DNA from 3 places in the Streptomyces sp. NPDC005805 genome. Region 3 is predicted to be linked to each of the others. Evidence: riboswitches for the same ligand, from Rfam matches in the RefSeq annotation. Region 3 holds a riboswitch; each other region holds the start of a gene.
The links. Region 3 has a riboswitch for thiamine pyrophosphate ahead of ABZ457_RS14475 (thiamine ABC transporter substrate-binding protein). Riboswitches for the same ligand answer to the same signal wherever they lie in the genome.

Region 1: another riboswitch for thiamine pyrophosphate. It lies ahead of thiC (phosphomethylpyrimidine synthase ThiC); the one in region 3 lies ahead of ABZ457_RS14475 (thiamine ABC transporter substrate-binding protein).
Region 2: another riboswitch for thiamine pyrophosphate. It lies ahead of thiO (glycine oxidase ThiO); the one in region 3 lies ahead of ABZ457_RS14475 (thiamine ABC transporter substrate-binding protein).

The regions. Positions count from the first base shown of each region.
Region 1 is NZ_JBEXXN010000001.1:250,852-256,510, reverse strand. It holds gene ABZ457_RS01200 (metallophosphoesterase) at 1-10, shown strand, start outside; gene ABZ457_RS01195 (hypothetical protein) at 160-972, shown strand; gene thiC (phosphomethylpyrimidine synthase ThiC) at 1,071-2,846, opposite strand; TPP riboswitch at 2,839-2,970, opposite strand; gene ABZ457_RS01185 (YibE/F family protein) at 3,042-4,427, shown strand; gene ABZ457_RS01180 (SsgA family sporulation/cell division regulator) at 4,481-4,912, opposite strand; gene ABZ457_RS01175 (helix-turn-helix domain-containing protein) at 5,061-5,659, opposite strand, start outside.
Region 2 is NZ_JBEXXN010000016.1:71,991-77,649, reverse strand. It holds gene ABZ457_RS11960 (thiazole synthase) at 1-755, opposite strand, end outside; gene thiS (sulfur carrier protein ThiS) at 761-1,015, opposite strand; gene thiO (glycine oxidase ThiO) at 1,012-2,244, opposite strand; TPP riboswitch at 2,242-2,354, opposite strand; gene ABZ457_RS11945 (hypothetical protein) at 2,439-2,780, shown strand; gene ABZ457_RS11940 (FAD-dependent oxidoreductase) at 2,836-4,041, shown strand; gene ABZ457_RS11935 (Rv2175c family DNA-binding protein) at 4,161-4,526, shown strand; gene thiE (thiamine phosphate synthase) at 4,600-5,301, shown strand; gene metF (methylenetetrahydrofolate reductase [NAD(P)H]) at 5,483-5,659, shown strand, end outside.
Region 3 is NZ_JBEXXN010000021.1:34,736-40,394, reverse strand. It holds gene ABZ457_RS14485 (phosphatidate cytidylyltransferase) at 1-550, shown strand, start outside; gene rlmN (23S rRNA (adenine(2503)-C(2))-methyltransferase RlmN) at 630-1,736, shown strand; TPP riboswitch at 1,869-1,974, shown strand; gene ABZ457_RS14475 (thiamine ABC transporter substrate-binding protein) at 1,969-3,066, shown strand; gene ABZ457_RS14470 (iron ABC transporter permease) at 3,150-4,766, shown strand; gene ABZ457_RS14465 (ABC transporter ATP-binding protein) at 4,766-5,659, shown strand, end outside.

The sequences.
Region 1 (5,659 bases), on a different contig from region 3:
GCAGGACTGATCCGCTTCCCCACAGGCGATTTACGGAAACCCTCTGTCACCCTGCGCCGGAACCGCTCTACCATCGGGTCATCCGTAGCAGGCTCTCCTCCGTTTCCGCCCGACTGCCCGGTCCCCACCGGTCGATCCGGCCCTACGGAGCATCGGGGGATGCACATGAACAGCGCTCCGCACCTGCTGAACGAGGACCGCGCCGACTATGAGCGGGTCCTCGCCGAGGCACTGCGCACCGCCCACGAGGACCGGGATCCGGCCACCGTGGGAGCGCGCCTGACCAGTGAACAGCTGCGCGCCACGGCCCTGAACGCGACGGCCCTGATCACGGCCGCCGCGGCGGCCGAGTACGACCAGTACGTGAAGCTGCGCGCCGAGAGCCGCTCCGCCACGGCCGCGGGCGTCCTCGCGCCCGCCGTCGGCGGGGCCGGGGAGGCGGGCGCGGGCGTGGCGGCGGTGGCCGCCGTCCTCGCCCCGCTACTGGCCGGCACCGCGGCGGCGATCCTGCTGATCGTCGGCTATCTGCTGAAGATGCTCAGCCCGCCGCCGCCCTTCGCCGACACCCTGCTGTCGACCGGCTGGGTGTTCGGCGCGCTCACCGCCGCCGCGATCCTGGTGGCCGCCGTCGCCCTGCTGCTCACGGCGCTGCGCAACGACGCCAGCCATGTCGCCGACGGCGGCGGGCCGGACCGGGTGCCCGAGGAGGTGGCCCTCGCCCGGGACGCCTGGTGCGAAGCGCTGCTGCACCGGGGCATGCTGCCCTTCCTGCGCGCGGCCCTCGCGGAGCAGCGGCCCGCGAAGACGGCCGTGGACCCGCCGCGTTCCACGAGCCGGATACCGAAGATCGGCTACAGCGGTCCGGACTTCTCCAGCCCCGCCGAGGGCCGGAGCACGGACCGCCGGCCGACCTTCAGCAGCCCGGACTTCTCCAGCCCCGACTTCGGCGGCCCGGAACACCAGCCGGACTGACCGCCCGCGCCCCGCCCAGGTCGCGGCGGGGCGGCGGCCGGTGCCGGGGCCGGAGACGGGGCCGGAGGCGGCGGCTCCCCCGGGGCCCGGTGCGCCGGTCAGTCCGCCAGCGGCAGATAGACCCGGTTGCCCGCCGCGGCGAACTCCGCGGACTTCTCCGCCATCCCCGCCTCGATCTCCTCCTGGCTGCCGCCGTGCTTGCGCCGGATGTCCTGGGAGATCTTCATCGAGCAGAACTTCGGCCCGCACATCGAGCAGAAGTGCGCGGTCTTCGCCGGCTCCGCGGGCAGCGTCTCGTCGTGGAACTCCCGCGCCGTGTCCGGGTCGAGGGCCAGGTTGAACTGGTCCTCCCAGCGGAACTCGAAGCGGGCGTCGGAGAGCGCGTCGTCCCACTCCTGGGCGCCCGGGTGCCCCTTCGCCAGGTCCGCCGCGTGCGCCGCGATCTTGTAGGTGATCACACCGGTCTTCACGTCGTCGCGGTCCGGCAGCCCCAGGTGCTCCTTGGGGGTGACGTAGCAGAGCATCGCGGTGCCCCACCAGGCGATCATGGCCGCGCCGATGCCCGAGGTGATGTGGTCGTACGCCGGGGCGACATCGGTGGTCAGCGGGCCCAGGGTGTAGAACGGCGCCTCCTCGCAGATCTCCTGCTGGAGGTCGATGTTCTCCTTGATCTTGTGCATCGGGACATGGCCCGGGCCCTCGATCATGGTCTGCACGTTGTGCCGCTTGGCGATGGTGTTCAGCTCGCCGAGCGTCCTCAACTCGGCGAACTGCGCCTCGTCGTTGGCGTCCGCGATCGAGCCGGGCCGCAGGCCGTCGCCGAGGGAGTACGTCACGTCGTACGCGGCGAGGATCTCGCAGAGCTCCTCGAAGTTCTCGTACAGGAAGGACTCCTTGTGGTGCGCCAGGCACCACGCGGCCATGATCGAGCCGCCGCGGGAGACGATGCCCGTCTTGCGGCGCGCGGTGAGCGGGACATAGCGCAGCAGCACACCGGCGTGCACCGTCATGTAGTCGACGCCCTGCTCCGCCTGCTCGATGACCGTGTCCTTGTAGATGTCCCAGGTCAGGTCCTCGGCCCGGCCGTCCACCTTCTCCAGGGCCTGGTACAGCGGCACGGTGCCGATGGGCACCGGGGAGTTGCGCAGCACCCACTCGCGGGTGGTGTGGATATTGCGGCCGGTGGACAGGTCCATGACCGTGTCGGCGCCCCAGCGGGTCGCCCAGGTCATCTTCTCGACCTCCTCCTCGATGGAGGAGGTGACGGCGGAGTTGCCGATGTTGGCGTTGACCTTCACCAGGAACCGCTTGCCGATGATCATCGGCTCGATCTCCGGGTGGTTGACGTTGGCGGGCAGCACGGCCCGGCCGGCCGCGATCTCCTCCCGCACCACCTCGGGCGCCACGTTCTCCCGGACGGCCACGTACTCCATCTCGGGCGTGATCTCGCCCCGGCGTGCGTACGCGAGCTGGGTCACCGCGGCCCCGCCGCGGCCGCGCCGGGGCTGGCGCGGACGGCCGGGGAAGACCGCGTCCAGGTTCCGCAGCCCGCCGCGCGGGGAGGTGTGCTTGATGCCGTCGTCCTCGGGGCGCACGGGGCGGCCCGCGTACTCCTCGGTGTCGCCGCGCGCGATGATCCAGTTGTCGCGCAGCGGAGGCAGCCCGCGGCGGACGTCGGTCTCCACCTGGGGATCGGTATAGGGCCCGGACGTGTCGTAGAGCGTGACGTCCTTGCCGTTGGTGAGATGCACTGTGCGCACCGGCACCCGGATGTCGGGGCGGGAGCCCTCGACGTAACCCTTGTGCCAGCCGATGGACTTCCCGGCCTCGTCGTTCTGGTTGGAGGCAGGCGTGCGTGCGTCCGATACGGTCATGAGACCTACTCCCTACGCCGGCATTACCCGGTAACAGGTTCGGCGGTCGGCGCAGCTTCCCGTCCCGATCGACGGAGGTCAGCGCCCTCTCAGCCCGGTGCTCCGAGCTCCCGCGTGTGCAAAGGTGCCACCACGCTAACGCCATGTCTGGCGCGCTGAACAGAGGGCCCCTCCCGTTCTTGCGATGATCTGCCGGTGACCTCTTCGCCGCAGCCACCCGATCCGCACGGCCACGACGACGGCGCTCCCCCCGCCCGGGGAGCCGCTCACGACCACCACGCCGCCGTCGGCCATGTCCACGCGCACGGGCCCGTCGCGCCCGTCTCCCAGCACCTCCGCAAGGTCATCGCCGCGGTGCTGATCCCCTTCGCGACGGCGGTCCTCGTCGGACTGGCCGTGCTCTGGCCGGGCAGCACCCCCGGCCACGAGCGGACCGGTGTCGGCTTCGACCGGCAGATCGAGCAGGGCAGGGTGGTGAGCGTCGAGCGGGTCGACTGCGCCGACGTCAACGCCGGGCAGGTGCCGCCGACCGAGAACCCGACCGCGCCCGAGGGCCGCGAGGCGGAGCGGGCCCAGCAGGGGGAGTGCGGCCGGGCCACCGTCGAGGTCACCAGCGGCAAGGACAAGGGCCGTCAGTTCACGGAGATCGTCCAGCCGGACGCGCCACGGCAGTTGGCGGAGGGCCAGGGCGTCCGGGTGGCGTACGCGCCGGACGCGCCCCGCGACCTCCAGTACTCGGTCACCGATGTGGACCGCGGGGTTCCGATGGCCCTGCTGGCCGGCATCTTCGCCGTGGTGGTGGTGCTGGTGGGGCGGATGCGGGGGGTGATGGCGCTGATCGCGCTCGCCGCCTCGTTCGCGCTGCTGACCCTGTTCATCCTGCCGGCGATCCTGGAGGGGTCGAATCCGCTGATCGTCGCGGTGGTCGGGGCCAGCGCGATCATGCTGATCGCGCTCTACATGTGCCACGGTGTCAACGCCCGTACCTCGGTGGCGGTCCTGGGCACCCTGATCTCGCTGCTGCTGATCGGCCTGCTCGGCTCCCTGTTCATCGGCTGGGCCAGCCTCAGCGGCAACACGGACGACAACACCGGTCTGATCAAGGGGCTCTACCCGGAGATCGACATGAGCGGCCTCCTGCTGGCCGGTGTGATCATCGGTTCGCTCGGTGTGCTCGACGATGTGACGGTGACCCAGACCTCGGCCGTCTGGGAGCTGCACCAAGCCGACCCGTCCCAGGGGCCGCGTGCCCTCTACCGCGCGGCGATCCGTATCGGCCGCGACCACATCGCCTCGGTGGTCAACACCCTGGTGCTGGCGTACGCGGGCGCCGCCCTCCCGCTGCTGCTGCTCTTCTCGATCGCGCAGTCGAGCGTGGGCACGGTCGCGACCAGCGAGCTGGTGGCGGAGGAGATCGTGCGGACCCTGGTCGGCTCGATCGGCCTCGTCGCCTCGGTGCCGGTGACCACCGCGCTCGCCGCCCTGGTCGTCTCGGCGGACCGGCCGGGGGACACGGCCGGTTCCGGTGGACGCCCGGCGGCGGCCTCCCGGGGCGGCCGTGGGCGCCGCCGCAAGAAGTAGCCGGTCCGGCCGGCGGGTTCCGCCGTCCGAGGGGAGCGGCGACCGGGGCGGCCTCAGCCGGCGTTCTCCGCGAGGATCCGCCCCAGCGCGTCCTCCAGGCTGGTCTCGAAGTCGCCGAGGGCGAGTTCCTCGCCGAGCGGCACCAGCTTGTCCGTGCGGTCGAGGAAGGCGACCAGCGGCGGTGCGCCGACTCTGAACAGCGCCGAGTCCTCGCCCACCCGGAGGCGGATGTGCACGTCCGAGAGGGCCTCGGGCCCGGTCGGCGCGATGTGCACATCGCCGTCGCCGCTGGGCGCGTTGATCCCGTCGAGCAGCAGCTCCCGGCCGAAGGCCCAGGTCACCGGGGCGTCGCCGGGCAGGTGGAACGTCATCCGGACCGCGTACGGATCGGACGTCTCATAGCGCAGCTCCACCGGGATCCGGAAGGAGAGCTCCTCGGAGACGAGGAAGCTCATCAGGACCTCGGCCTGAACCGACTCGCGCATCACATACCTCGCAGTAGATGAAGCCTTGCATGAACGTGCGGACGTGCTGGCGTGCTGATGAGGCGCAGGAATATGGCCGGGAACGACCCTCTTGACCCTCTTGACGCCATCGTGCTGGAAGCGCTAGCAGATCACAAGGAGTGATATTTCAGATACTGATAGAGAACCAGCGTGACCCCATCAGACCACTTACTCCCGCCCGCAACTGCTCAACTGCCGGGTGAAGTCGCGCTTCTTGATGAACGGGCAGCGAAATGGCCACCGTTGCGGGCAGGTCACCCAGAGTGATCGGTATCGCCGCGCAAACGGTCCCGAGCGCGTACTCCTGGCGCTCGAAGCAGGGCTGGCCGGGGCCGGTGCGCGCGATCCGGCGCAGCAGGGCCGGGCGGTCGCGCACGGAGTGGGGCGTCACCGGCTGCACGGGGTGCCGGTCGAGATGGTCGAGGCGGGCCGCCTCGTCGAGCTGCCCGAGCAGGCACTGGCCGATCGCGTGGGCGTGCCCGGTCTCACGGAAGTCGGCCCACTCGGCGACCGCCGGCGCGTACGGGGTGTCCGAGATCGACACGAGTTCGATCTCGCCCTCGCGGTACACGGCGAAGTAGACGGCGACACCGATCGCGTCCCGCCAGTGGGACAGGGACTCCTCGATCGTGCCGCGACGATTCTGCGCCGCGGCCCCCTGCGCCAGCCGGTCCACGGCGGACCCGAGGGTGAACACCCCGTTGTCCCGGCGCAGATAGTCCTCGT
Region 2 (5,659 bases), on a different contig from region 3:
TCGGTTGGGGAGGACGCCTCGGCGAAGTGCCGGCGGGGGATGCGCCCCGCCCGCCGGGCCAGCCGGCCCGCCTCCACCGCGTGCCGCATCGCCTCCGCCATCAGCGCCGGCTCCTGCGCCCGGGTCACGGCCGAGGCCAGCATCACCGCGTCGCAGCCCAGTTCCATCGCCAGGGCCGCGTCCGAGGCCGTTCCGGCGCCCGCGTCCAGGATCACCGGGACGCCCGCCTGCTCGACGATGAGCTGGAAGTTGTGCGGATTGCGGATGCCGAGCCCGGAGCCGATCGGCGAGCCCAGCGGCATGATCGCCGCGCAGCCCGCGTCCTCCAGCCGGCGGGCCAGCACCGGGTCGTCGTTGGTGTACGGGAGCACGGTGAAGCCGTCGTCGACCAGGGTCTCGGCCGCGTCCAGCAGCTCGGAGCCGTCCGGGAGGAGGGTCCGCTCGTCCGCCACGACCTCCAGCTTGATCCAGTCCGTGCCCAGCGCCTCCCGGGCCAGACGCGCGGTGAGCACGGCCTCGCCCGCGGTGAAGCAGCCCGCCGTGTTCGGCAGCACCCGGATGCCGAGCCGGCTGAGCACGGAGAGCACCGAGCCCTGCACGGTCGGGTCCAGCCGCCGCATCGCGACCGTGGTCAGCTCGGTGCCACTGGCGATCAGGGAGCGCTCCAGGACCTCCAGGCTGGGCGCCCCGCCGGTGCCCATGATCAACCGGGAGGCGAAGGACTCGCCGCCGATGACGAGCCGGTCGTCCGCCATGGCGCTCAGCCTCCCTGGACCGCGGTGAGGACCTCGACGCGGTCGCCCGCGCCGAGCCGGGTGGCCGCCCACGCGCCGCGCGGCACCACGGTCTCGTTCACCGCCGCCGCCACCCCGGCGGGCGCGGCGCTCAGGGTGGCGACGACCGCGTCCAGGGTGGTCCCGGCGGCCAGCTCCCGGGCCTCGCCGTTCACGGAGACGGTCACGGAGACCGTCGGGGAGGCGGCGGGGGCCGGGGGTGCGTTCTCGGGGGTGTTCATACGGGCTGTTCCTGTCGTACGGGGGCGAAGCGGCCGGGGCCGAACGGCCGTGCGTGCGCGGGCAGTTCGCCGTCGGTGAGGACGGTCGCGAGGACATCGCCGGTCACCGGGGTGAGCAGCACGCCGTTGCGGTGGTGACCCGTGGCCAGCAGCAGTCCGGGCAGCGCGGTCGGCCCCAGCAGCGGGGCGTTGTCGGGGGAGCCGGGCCGCAGCCCCGCGCGGGTCTCGACCAGCGGGAGTTCGGTGATCCCGGGCACCAGCTCATGGGCGTCGCGGAGGAGTTCGTAGACCCCGCCGGCCGTGACCGTGGTGTCCCAGCCCAGCTCCTCGCTGGTGGCCCCGACGACCAGCTCGCCGGACTCGCGGGGCACCAGGTACACATGGCTGCCGCGCACCACCGCCCGCACCGTCCGGGAGAGGAACGGCGCGTACGCGCGGGGCACCTCCAGCCGCAGCACCTGGCCCTTGACCGGGCGCACCGGGGGCAGCGCCTGGGGCGGCACCCCGCCGAGCCGGCAGCTGAGGCTGCCGCCCGCGAGCACCACCCGGCCGGCCGCCAGCGCGGTCCCGTCGGCGAGGACCACACCCGTGGCGCGGTCGTGCGCCACCGTCAACCGCTCCGCCCAGCCGCGCACGAAGCCGACGCCCGCCCGGCGGCAGGCGGTGACCAGGGCGGCGGCGAGCCGCCGGGGGTCGACCTGGTGGTCCCCGTCGACGCGCAGCCCGCCGCGCACCCCGGGCGCGAGCATCGGCTCCAGCCGCCGGCACTCGCGCCCGGTCAGCCAGGTGGAGGTGAGGCCGGAGCGGGTCTGGAGCGCGTGCAGTTCCCGCAGATGCGCCCGGTCGTCCGCGTCCAGGGCCACGGCGAGGGTGCCGCAGGACCGGTAGCCGGTGTCCTGGCCGCTCGCCTCCTCCAGCTCCGCGACGAACGCCGGGTAGCGGCGGGCCGATTCGAGGTTGAGCGCGAGCAGGGTCTGCTCGCCGTAGTGGAGTTCGGTGACGGCCGCGAGCATGCCCGCCGCGACCTGGGCGGCCCCGCCGCCCGGTTCGGGGTCCACGACGGTGACGGTGAGCCCGCGTTGCGCGGTGCGCCAGGCGGTCACCAGCCCGATGACGCCACCGCCGACGACGAGGACGTCCGGCGCGCGTGCCGCGTCCGCCGTGATCGCCGCGTCCGCCGCGGTCGTCGTGTCCGTGTCCGCTGTGTCCGTGTCCGCTGTACGGGACATGGGTGTCCAGCCCCTCCCTTCGCCGGCATGACCCGGATCAGGTTCGTACGGTCGGGGGCCGGCCAGCCCCCCTCTCAGCCCGGTGCGTCCGGGCTCCCGCGAGTGCCTTACGGTGGCCACCCTAACGCCCCGTCCCCGGCCCCGGTAAGGGAGCCGCCGGGCCGCGGGGACCACGGCACAGGAGGCGCGACCGCATGGTGAGATCGCTCGACGGGCTGGTGCTCGTCCCCGTCGCCGACCAGGCCCCCGGGCAGGTCGGCACCCGCACCCGGTTCACCTACCACGAGGAGAGCGGGCGGGTCTGGGCCGAGTACGCGGGCGGGGACGTGGTGCGCGGCCACCTCGTCGGGACCCGGGAGGGCGACCGGCTCGACTTCCGTTATGTGCAGTTGAGGACGGACGGCACGACCTCCTCCGGGCACTGCGTCTCCACCGCGAGTGAGCTGCCGGACGGGCGGGTGCGGCTGGACGAGAGCTGGGAGTGGGAGTCCCGGGAGGGCAGCGGCACCAGCGTCGTCGAGGAACCGCTCTCCTGATGGAGCGTCAGATCGTTAGGGTGGCCGGGTGGACGAGCGGACGGCGGGCGAGCGGATGAACGAGCGGCGGGTGGTCGTCGTCGGCGCGGGGATGGCCGGTGTGCAGAGCGCCGTCGCCCTGCGCGAGGCCGGTTTCGGGGGCGAGGTCGTCCTGATCGGCGCCGAACCCCACCAGCCCTACGACCGCCCGCCCCTGTCCAAGGCGATCCTGCTGGGCACCGCCGAGAGCTCCGCCTTCGACATCGACTTCGACGAACTCGGCGTGGACCTCCGCCTCGGCTGCGAGGTCACCGGCGTCCGCCCCGGGGACCACGAGGTCGACACCGAGGCCGGGCCCGTCCCCTATGACGTGCTGGTGCTGGCCACCGGCGCCGAACCCGTGTCCCTGCCCGGCGCCGAGGGCGTCCCCGGCGTCCATCTGCTGCGCACCCTCGACGACGCCGACCGGCTGCGCCCGGTGCTGGAGCGCCGGCACGAGATCGTGGTGGTCGGGGCGGGCTGGATCGGCGCCGAGTTCGCCACCGCCGCCCGGGAGGCGGGCTGCGCGGTCACCGTGGTGGAGGCCGCCGACCGGCCGCTCGCCGGGTCCCTGCCCGCCGAGGCCGCCGCGCCCATGGCCCGCTGGTACGCGGAGGCGGGCGTCCGGCTCCTCACCGGGGAACGGGTCGCGGCCGTGGAGGAGGGCGCGGTCCTCCTCGCGTCCGGGCGCCGGATCCCGGCCGGGGCCGTGGTCGTCGGCATCGGCGCCCGGCCCTCGACCGGCGCCCTCGCGGGGAGCGGCATCGCGCTGGGCGCGGCCGGGGAGGTGGTCGCCGACAGCCGTCTGCGCACCTCGGCCCCCGATGTCTACGCGGTGGGCGACTGCGCCTCCTACCCGTCCGCCCGCTACGGCGACCGGCTCCTGGTGCACCACTGGGACAACGCCCTCCAGGGCCCCCGGACCGTGGCCGCGGCGGTCACCGGCGGGGAGCCGGAGGCGTACGACCCGGTCCCGTACTTCTGGTCCGAGCAGTTCGGCCGCTTCGTCCAGTACGCCGGGCACCACCCGGCCGCCGACACCCTGCTGTGGCGCGGCGACCCGGAGCGGGACGCGCAGTGGTCGGCGCTCTGGCTGCGCGAGGGCGCCCTGGTGGCCCTCCTCGCCGTCGACCGGCCGCGCGACCTGGCCCAGGGGCGCAGGCTGATCGCCTCGGGCGCCCGGCTGGCCCCGGCCCGGGCGGCGGACCCGCTGGTCCCGCTGAAGACGGCGGTCCTCGCGTAGGGGCCGGTGGGGGCGGTCGGTCCCGGCTGATCGGGGCGTGGGGGCTGTCCGGCGGATCGGGGCCCCGCCCGCAGGCCGTCGGCTACCGGCTGCCGGTCGGGGATGGCAGGCTTGGACCCGTGACCGAGATTGACGCAAAGATCGATGCTCTCGTCCCCGCCTGGCTCCACCTGCCGGACATCGCGGAAAAGCTCGATGTCGAGGTGACGCGGGTGCGGCAGTTGGTCAAGGAGGGCCAGCTCATCGCCGTGCGCCGTGGTGAGAACCGGACACTGCAGGTGCCCGCCGCCTTCATCGACGGCACCAAGGTGGTCAAGGGCCTCTCCGGCACCCTGACCCTGCTGCGGGACGACGGCTTCACCGACGAGGAGATGCTGGAGTGGCTGTTCACTCCGGACCCGAGCCTGCCGGGCACCCCGGCGCAGGCGCTGAGTGAGAACCGCGGCACGGAGGTGAAGCGCCGGGCCCAGGCGCTGGCCGTCTGACACACCGCACCGACCGCCCGCCGGCCCGCTCCGGGCCGGCGGGCGCACCACTCCACCCCGGGGGGAACCACCCATGTCCATGTCCACGGCCTCCACCGCATCCCCGTCCGCGGCCGCCTCCGCCCGCCCGTCCGCCCGTGAGCGGCTCGGCGACGCGCGGCTCTATCTCTGCACCGACGCGCGCCGGCGTCAGGGCGACCTGGCCGACTTCCTCGACACCGTGCTCGCCGCGGGCGTCGACATCGTGCAGCTGCGCGACAAGGGCATGGAGGCGGGCGAGGAGCTGGAGCACCTGGCGGTGTTCGCCGACGCCTGCCGCCGCCACGGCAGACTCCTCGCGGTCAACGACCGCGCCGACGTGGCGCACGCCGCCGCCTCCGACGTCCTGCACCTGGGGCAGGGCGACCTGCCCGTCCCGGCCGCGCGGGCGATCCTCGGCGAGGGGGTCCTGATCGGGCGGTCCACGCACGCCGAGGCCGAGGTGGACGCGGCGGCCGCCCAGCCGGGCGTCGACTACTTCTGCACCGGGCCGTGCTGGCCCACCCCCACCAAGCCCGGCCGGCACGCCCCCGGGCTCGGCCTCGTCCGCCACGCCGCCGCCCTCGGCACGGACCGCCCCTGGTTCGCCATCGGCGGGATCGACGCGGCCAACCTGGACGAGGTGCTGGACGCGGGCGCGCGCCGGGTCGTCGTGGTCCGGGCGATCACCGAGGCGGACGACCCGGGCGCGGCCACCGCCGAGCTGGCGAAGCGCATCCGGGCGCGGCTGGGCTGACCGGGCCGCCCCCGGCACCCGCCGGCCGGGTCCCGGCGGAGCCGCGGTCGGGCCCCGCTGCCGTCCGGATGGCGGCGCGCTCGTCTCACGGCTGTCCGACTGGTGGACAAGAGACCGGCCAATCATGACAAAAAGCCCTGATCCGGTTGGGCGGCCCCGCTCGCCTGGCTAACCTGCCGGTATGGCCCTCGGCACTGCTTCCACCCGGACCGATCGCGCCCGCACCGTGCGCGACATGCTCGCCACCGGCGAGACGACGTACTCCTTCGAGTTCTACTCGCCCAAGAGCGACAAGGGCGAGCGCAACCTGTGGAACGCCCTGCGCCGGGTCGAGGCGGTCGCCCCCGACTTCGTGTCC
Region 3 (5,659 bases):
GACCGCGCTCGCCGTCCTCGTGTGGCGGATGACCGAACCGCCCGAGGGCTACCTCAAGGACGTCACGGCCGGTGTCTTCGCCGCCTTCTACGTCCCGTTCCTGGCCACCTTCGTGGCGATGATGCTCGCCGCCGACGACGGCCCGCAGCGGGTGCTCACCTTCCTGGTGCTCACCATCGTCAGCGACACCGGCGCGTACGCGGTCGGCTGGCGCTTCGGCAAGCACAAGCTCGCCCCGCGCATCAGCCCCGGGAAGACCCGCGAGGGGCTGCTCGGCGCGGTGGGCTTCGCGATGGCGGCGGGCGCGCTGTGCATGCAGTTCCTGGTGGACGGCGGCGCCTGGTGGCAGGGCCTGCTGCTGGGTCTTGCGGTGGCGGCCAGCGCGACGCTGGGCGACCTCGGCGAGTCGATGATCAAGCGCGACCTGGGCATCAAGGACATGGGCACCCTCCTCCCCGGCCACGGCGGCATCATGGACCGCCTCGACTCCCTCCTGCCGACCGCGCCCGTGGTCTGGCTGCTCCTAGTGATCTTCGTCGGCACGGGCTGACCTGCGCTTCTGTGGGCGAGGGCCCGTCGTCCACAGGGCGGCGGGTCCTCACTCTCATCTCTGCGACACTGGTAGCACCATGCCCAAGCCCGGAGAACTCACTTTCGTCGCGCCCCGCGGAGCCAAGAAGCCGCCGCGGCACCTCGCCGACCTCACGCCCGCCGAGCGGAAGGAGGCCGTCGCCGCGATCGGCGAGAAGCCGTTCCGCGCAAAGCAGTTGTCGACGCACTACTTCGCCCGGTACGTGCACGACCCCGCGCAGTGGACCGACATCCCCGCCGCCGCCCGCGAGAAGCTCGCCGGGGAGCTGCTGCCCGACCTGATGTCGGTCGTCCGCCATATCTCCTGCGACGACGACACCACCCGCAAGACCCTCTGGCGCCTGCACGACGGCACCCTCGTCGAGTCCGTGCTGATGCGCTACCCGGACCGGGTCACCATGTGCATCTCCTCGCAGGCCGGCTGCGGGATGAACTGCCCGTTCTGCGCCACCGGCCAGGCCGGGCTGGACCGCAACCTGTCCACGGCCGAGATCGTGCACCAGATCGTCGACGGCATGCGCGCCCTGCGCGACGGCGAGGTCCCCGGCGGCCCCGCCCGGCTGTCGAACATCGTCTTCATGGGCATGGGCGAGCCGCTGGCCAACTACAAGCGGGTCGTCGGCGCCATCCGCCGGCTCACCGACCCCGAGCCGGACGGCCTCGGCCTCTCCCAGCGCGGGATCACCGTCTCCACCGTCGGCCTGGTGCCGGCCATGCTGCGCTTCGCCGACGAGGGCTTCAAGTGCCGCCTCGCCGTCTCCCTGCACGCCCCCGACGACGAGCTGCGCGACACCCTGGTGCCGGTGAACACCCGCTGGAAGGTCCGCGAAGTCCTCGACGCGGCCTGGGAGTACGCGGAGAAGTCCGGCCGCCGCATCTCCATCGAGTACGCCCTCATCCGGGACATCAACGACCAGGCCTGGCGCGGTGACCTCCTCGGCCGCCTCCTCAAGGGCAAGCGGGTGCACGTCAACCTGATCCCGCTCAACCCGACCCCGGGCTCCAAGTGGACCGCCTCCCGTCCCGAGGACGAGCGGGCCTTCGTCGAGGCGATCGCCGCGCACGGCGTCCCGGTCACCGTCCGGGACACCCGCGGGCAGGAGATCGACGGGGCGTGCGGGCAGCTCGCGGCCCACGAGCGCTGAGGCCCCCGGCCCGGCCGGGGCCCGGCGAAGGTGGCTGATACTGTGCGCCCTGTACGTTCGCACAGATGAACAGCGGCTGAGCGGACGACCCCGTTCGCGCCGGAGCACGGCGCGGACGGCCGACACAACGAAACATTCCGACAGGGGAGCGCACCACAGCGCTGAGAGTGCGGCACGGCCGCAGACCCTCGGACCTGATCCGGGTCATACCGGCGTAGGGAGTCAGCACACCATGAACAGCCAGCTTCGCCGTGCCGTCGGCACGGCCCTCGCCGCCGCCCTGGGCATCACCTCCCTCGCGGCCTGCGGCAACGGCTCCGAGGACAAGGGCAGCGGCGACGGGGCCGGGTCCAAGACCGTCACCCTGGTCACCCACGAGTCCTTCGCGGCCTCCGAGGCCGTCCTCAAGGAGTTCACCAAGCGGACCGGCTACACCGTGAAGATCCTCAAGAGCGGGGACGCCGGCACCGCGCTCAACAAGGAGATCCTCACCAAGGGCTCCCCGCAGGGCGACGTCTTCTTCGGCGTCGACAACACCCTGCTCTCCCGCGCCCTCGACAACGACCTGTTCACGCCCTACGAGGCGAAGGGCCTGGACCGCGTGGCGCCCGAGGTGCAGCTTGACAAGGACAAGCACCGGGTCACGCCCGTCGACACCGGCGATGTCTGCGTCAACTACGACAAGAAGTACTTCGCGGAGAAGAAGCTCGCCCCGCCGAAGACCTTCGCCGACCTCGCGAAGCCCGCGTACAAGAACCTCCTGGTGGTCGAGAACGCCGCCACCTCCTCGCCCGGACTCGGCTTCCTGCTGGGCAGCGTCGGCGCCTTCGGCGAGGACGGCTGGCAGGACTACTGGAAGAAGCTGAAGGCCAACGGCGTCAAGGTCGTCGACGGCTGGGAGCAGGCGTACAACGAGGAGTTCTCCGGCTCGGCCGGCGGCAGGAAGGCCGGGGCGGACCGCCCGCTCGTCGTCTCCTACGCCTCCAGCCCGCCCGTCGAGGTCCTGTACGCGGAGCCGCAGCCGAAGGAGGCGCCCACCGGCGTCGCCACCGGGACCTGCTTCCGGCAGATCGAGTTCGCGGGCCTGCTCGACGGCGCGAAGAACGAGAAGGGCGGCAAGGCGCTCCTGGACTTCCTGGTCTCCAGGACCTTCCAGGAGGACATGCCGCTCAACATGTTCGTCCACCCGGTCGTCTCCGACGCGAAGCTGCCCGAGCTGTTCACCGAGCACGGCGTGGTCGTGGACGAGCCCGAGACCGTCGCGCCCGCCACGATCGCCGGCAAGCGCGAGCAGTGGGTCCGGTCGTGGTCCTCGCTCGTCCTGAAGTAGACCCCGCCACGGACCGGGGCCCGGGCCGCGAGCCCGGCCCCGGGCCGGGCTGGCGCCGGGGGAGCGTGGCCCGGCTCGCGCTGATGGCCGGGCCGGTCGCGTTCTTCGCGGTCTTCTTCGCCTACCCGGTCACCGCCATCGTCGGCCGCGGCCTGCACGCGGACGGGGCCTGGCACCTGGACCGGATCGGCGAGGTGGTCACCCGCCCGGACATCCTGTCCGTGCTGTGGTTCACCACCTGGCAGGCTCTCGCCTCCACCGCGCTCACCCTGCTGATCGCCCTCCCCGGCGCCTACGCCGTCGCCCGGCTCGACTTCCCCGGCAGACGACTGCTGCGGGCCGTGATCACCGTGCCGTTCGTGCTGCCGACGGTGGTCGTCGGCACCGCCTTCCTCGCCCTCGTCGGGCGCGGCGGGCTGCTGGACGAGCTGTGGGGCGTCCGCCTGGACACCACGGTCTGGGCGATCCTGCTGGCGCACGTCTTCTTCAACTACGCCGTGGTGGTGCGCACGGTCGGCGGGCTGTGGGCCCAGCTCGACCCCCGGCAGGAGGAGGCCGCGCGGATGCTGGGCGCCGGGCGGTTCCGGGCCTGGCGGACGGTGACCCTGCCCGCGCTGGCCCCCTCGCTGGCGGCGGCCGCGCTGATGGTCTTCCTGTTCACCTTCACCTCCTTCGGCATCGTGCAGATCCTCGGCGGGCCCACCTTCGCCACCCTGGAGGTGGAGATCTACCGGCAGACCGCCGACCTCCTCGACCTGCCGACCGCGGCCGTCCTCACCCTGGTGCAGTTCGCCGCCGTGGGGGCGGTCCTCGCCGTGCACGCGTGGACCGTCCGGCGCCGGGAGAGCGCCCTGCGGCTGGTGGACCCCGCGCGCACCGCGCACCGGCCGCGCGGCGCGGCGCAGTGGGCGCTGCTCGGGGGAGTGCTGGCGACCGTGCTGGTGCTCCTCCTCGCCCCGCTCGCCGTGCTGGTCGAGCGGTCCTTCGACACCCCCGCCGGCTACGGCCTGGACTACTACCGGGTGCTGACCGAGGTCGACTCCCGGGGCGGGGTCTTCCTCGTCCCGCCGATCGAGGCGGTCGCCAACTCCCTCCGGTACGCGCTGGCCGCGACCGCGATCTCCGTCACGGTCGGCGGGCTGGCCGCCGCCGCGCTCACCCGGCGGGCCGGGCGGCTGGTGCGCGGCTTCGACGCGCTGCTGATGCTGCCCCTCGGCGTCTCGGCGGTGACCGTCGGTTTCGGGTTCCTGATCGCCCTCGACGAACCGCCGCTGGACCTGCGGGCCTCCTGGATCCTGGTGCCGCTCGCCCAGGCCCTGGTCGGGGTGCCGTTCGTGGTGCGGATCATGCTGCCGGTGCTGCGGGCCGTGGACACCCGGCTGCGGGAGGCGGCGGCGGTGCTGGGAGCGTCCCCGCTGCGCGCCTGGCGGGAGGTGGATCTGCCGCTGGTGCGGCGGGCGCTGCTGGTCGCCGCCGGGTTCGCGTTCGCCGTGTCGCTGGGCGAGTTCGGGGCGACGGTGTTCATCGCCCGACCCGACAACCCGACCCTGCCCGTCGCCGTCGCACGGCTGCTCGGGCGGCCCGGGGAGCTGAACTACGGGCAGGCGATGGCCCTGTCGGTGATCCTGATGGTGGTCTGCGCCGTCGCCCTGCTCCTCCTCGAACGCATCCGTCCCGACAAGACCTCCGGGGAGTTCTGATGGCGCTGCTGGAACTGGCGGACGTGACCGTGCGGTTCGGCGGGCGGACCGCGCTGGACGGGGTGGACCTGGAGGTCGCCGAGCACGAGACCGTGTGCGTCCTCGGGCCGAGCGGCAGCGGCAAGTCGACGCTGCTGCGGGTGGTCGCGGGGCTCCAGCGGGCGGACGCGGGGCGGGTGCTGCTCGCCGGGGCGGACCAGTCCGGGGTGCCGGCGCACCGGCGCGGAGTGGGCCTGATGTTCCAGGACCACCAGCTCTTCCCGCAGCGGGACGTGGCCGGGAACGTGGCCTTCGGGCTGCGGATGCACGGGGTCTCCCGCGCCGAACAGGCGCGCCGGGTGGGGGAGTTGCTGGACCTGGTGGGCCTGCCGGGTGCGCAGGGGCGGGCGGTGGCCGCGCTGTCCGGGGGTGAGCAGCAGCGGGTGGCGCTGGCGCGGGCGCTGGCCCCGGAGCCCAAGCTGCTGATGCTGGACGAGCCGCTGGGGCAGCTCGACCGGGGGCTGCGGGAGCGGCTCGTCGTCGAACTGCGCGGGCTGTTCGGGCGGTTGGGCACCACGGTGCTGGCGGTCACGCACGACCAGGGCGAGGCGTTCGCGCTCGCGGACCGGGTGGTGGTGATGCGGGACGGGCGGATCGCCCAGGCCGGGACGCCGACCGAGGTGTGGCAGCGGCCCGCGTCCGCGTTCGTGGCCCGGTTCCTCGGCTTCGACAATGTGGTGGCCGCGACGGTGACGGGCACGGCGGCGGCCACGCCCTGGGGCGAGGTCCCGGTCCCCAAGGAGGCGGCGCAGGGGGAGCGGACGCTGCTGGTGCGGCCCTCGGGCGTCCGGCTGACCGATCCGGCGGCCGGGCTCCCGGCCACGGTCGAGGCGCGGACCTTCCGCGGCAGCCGT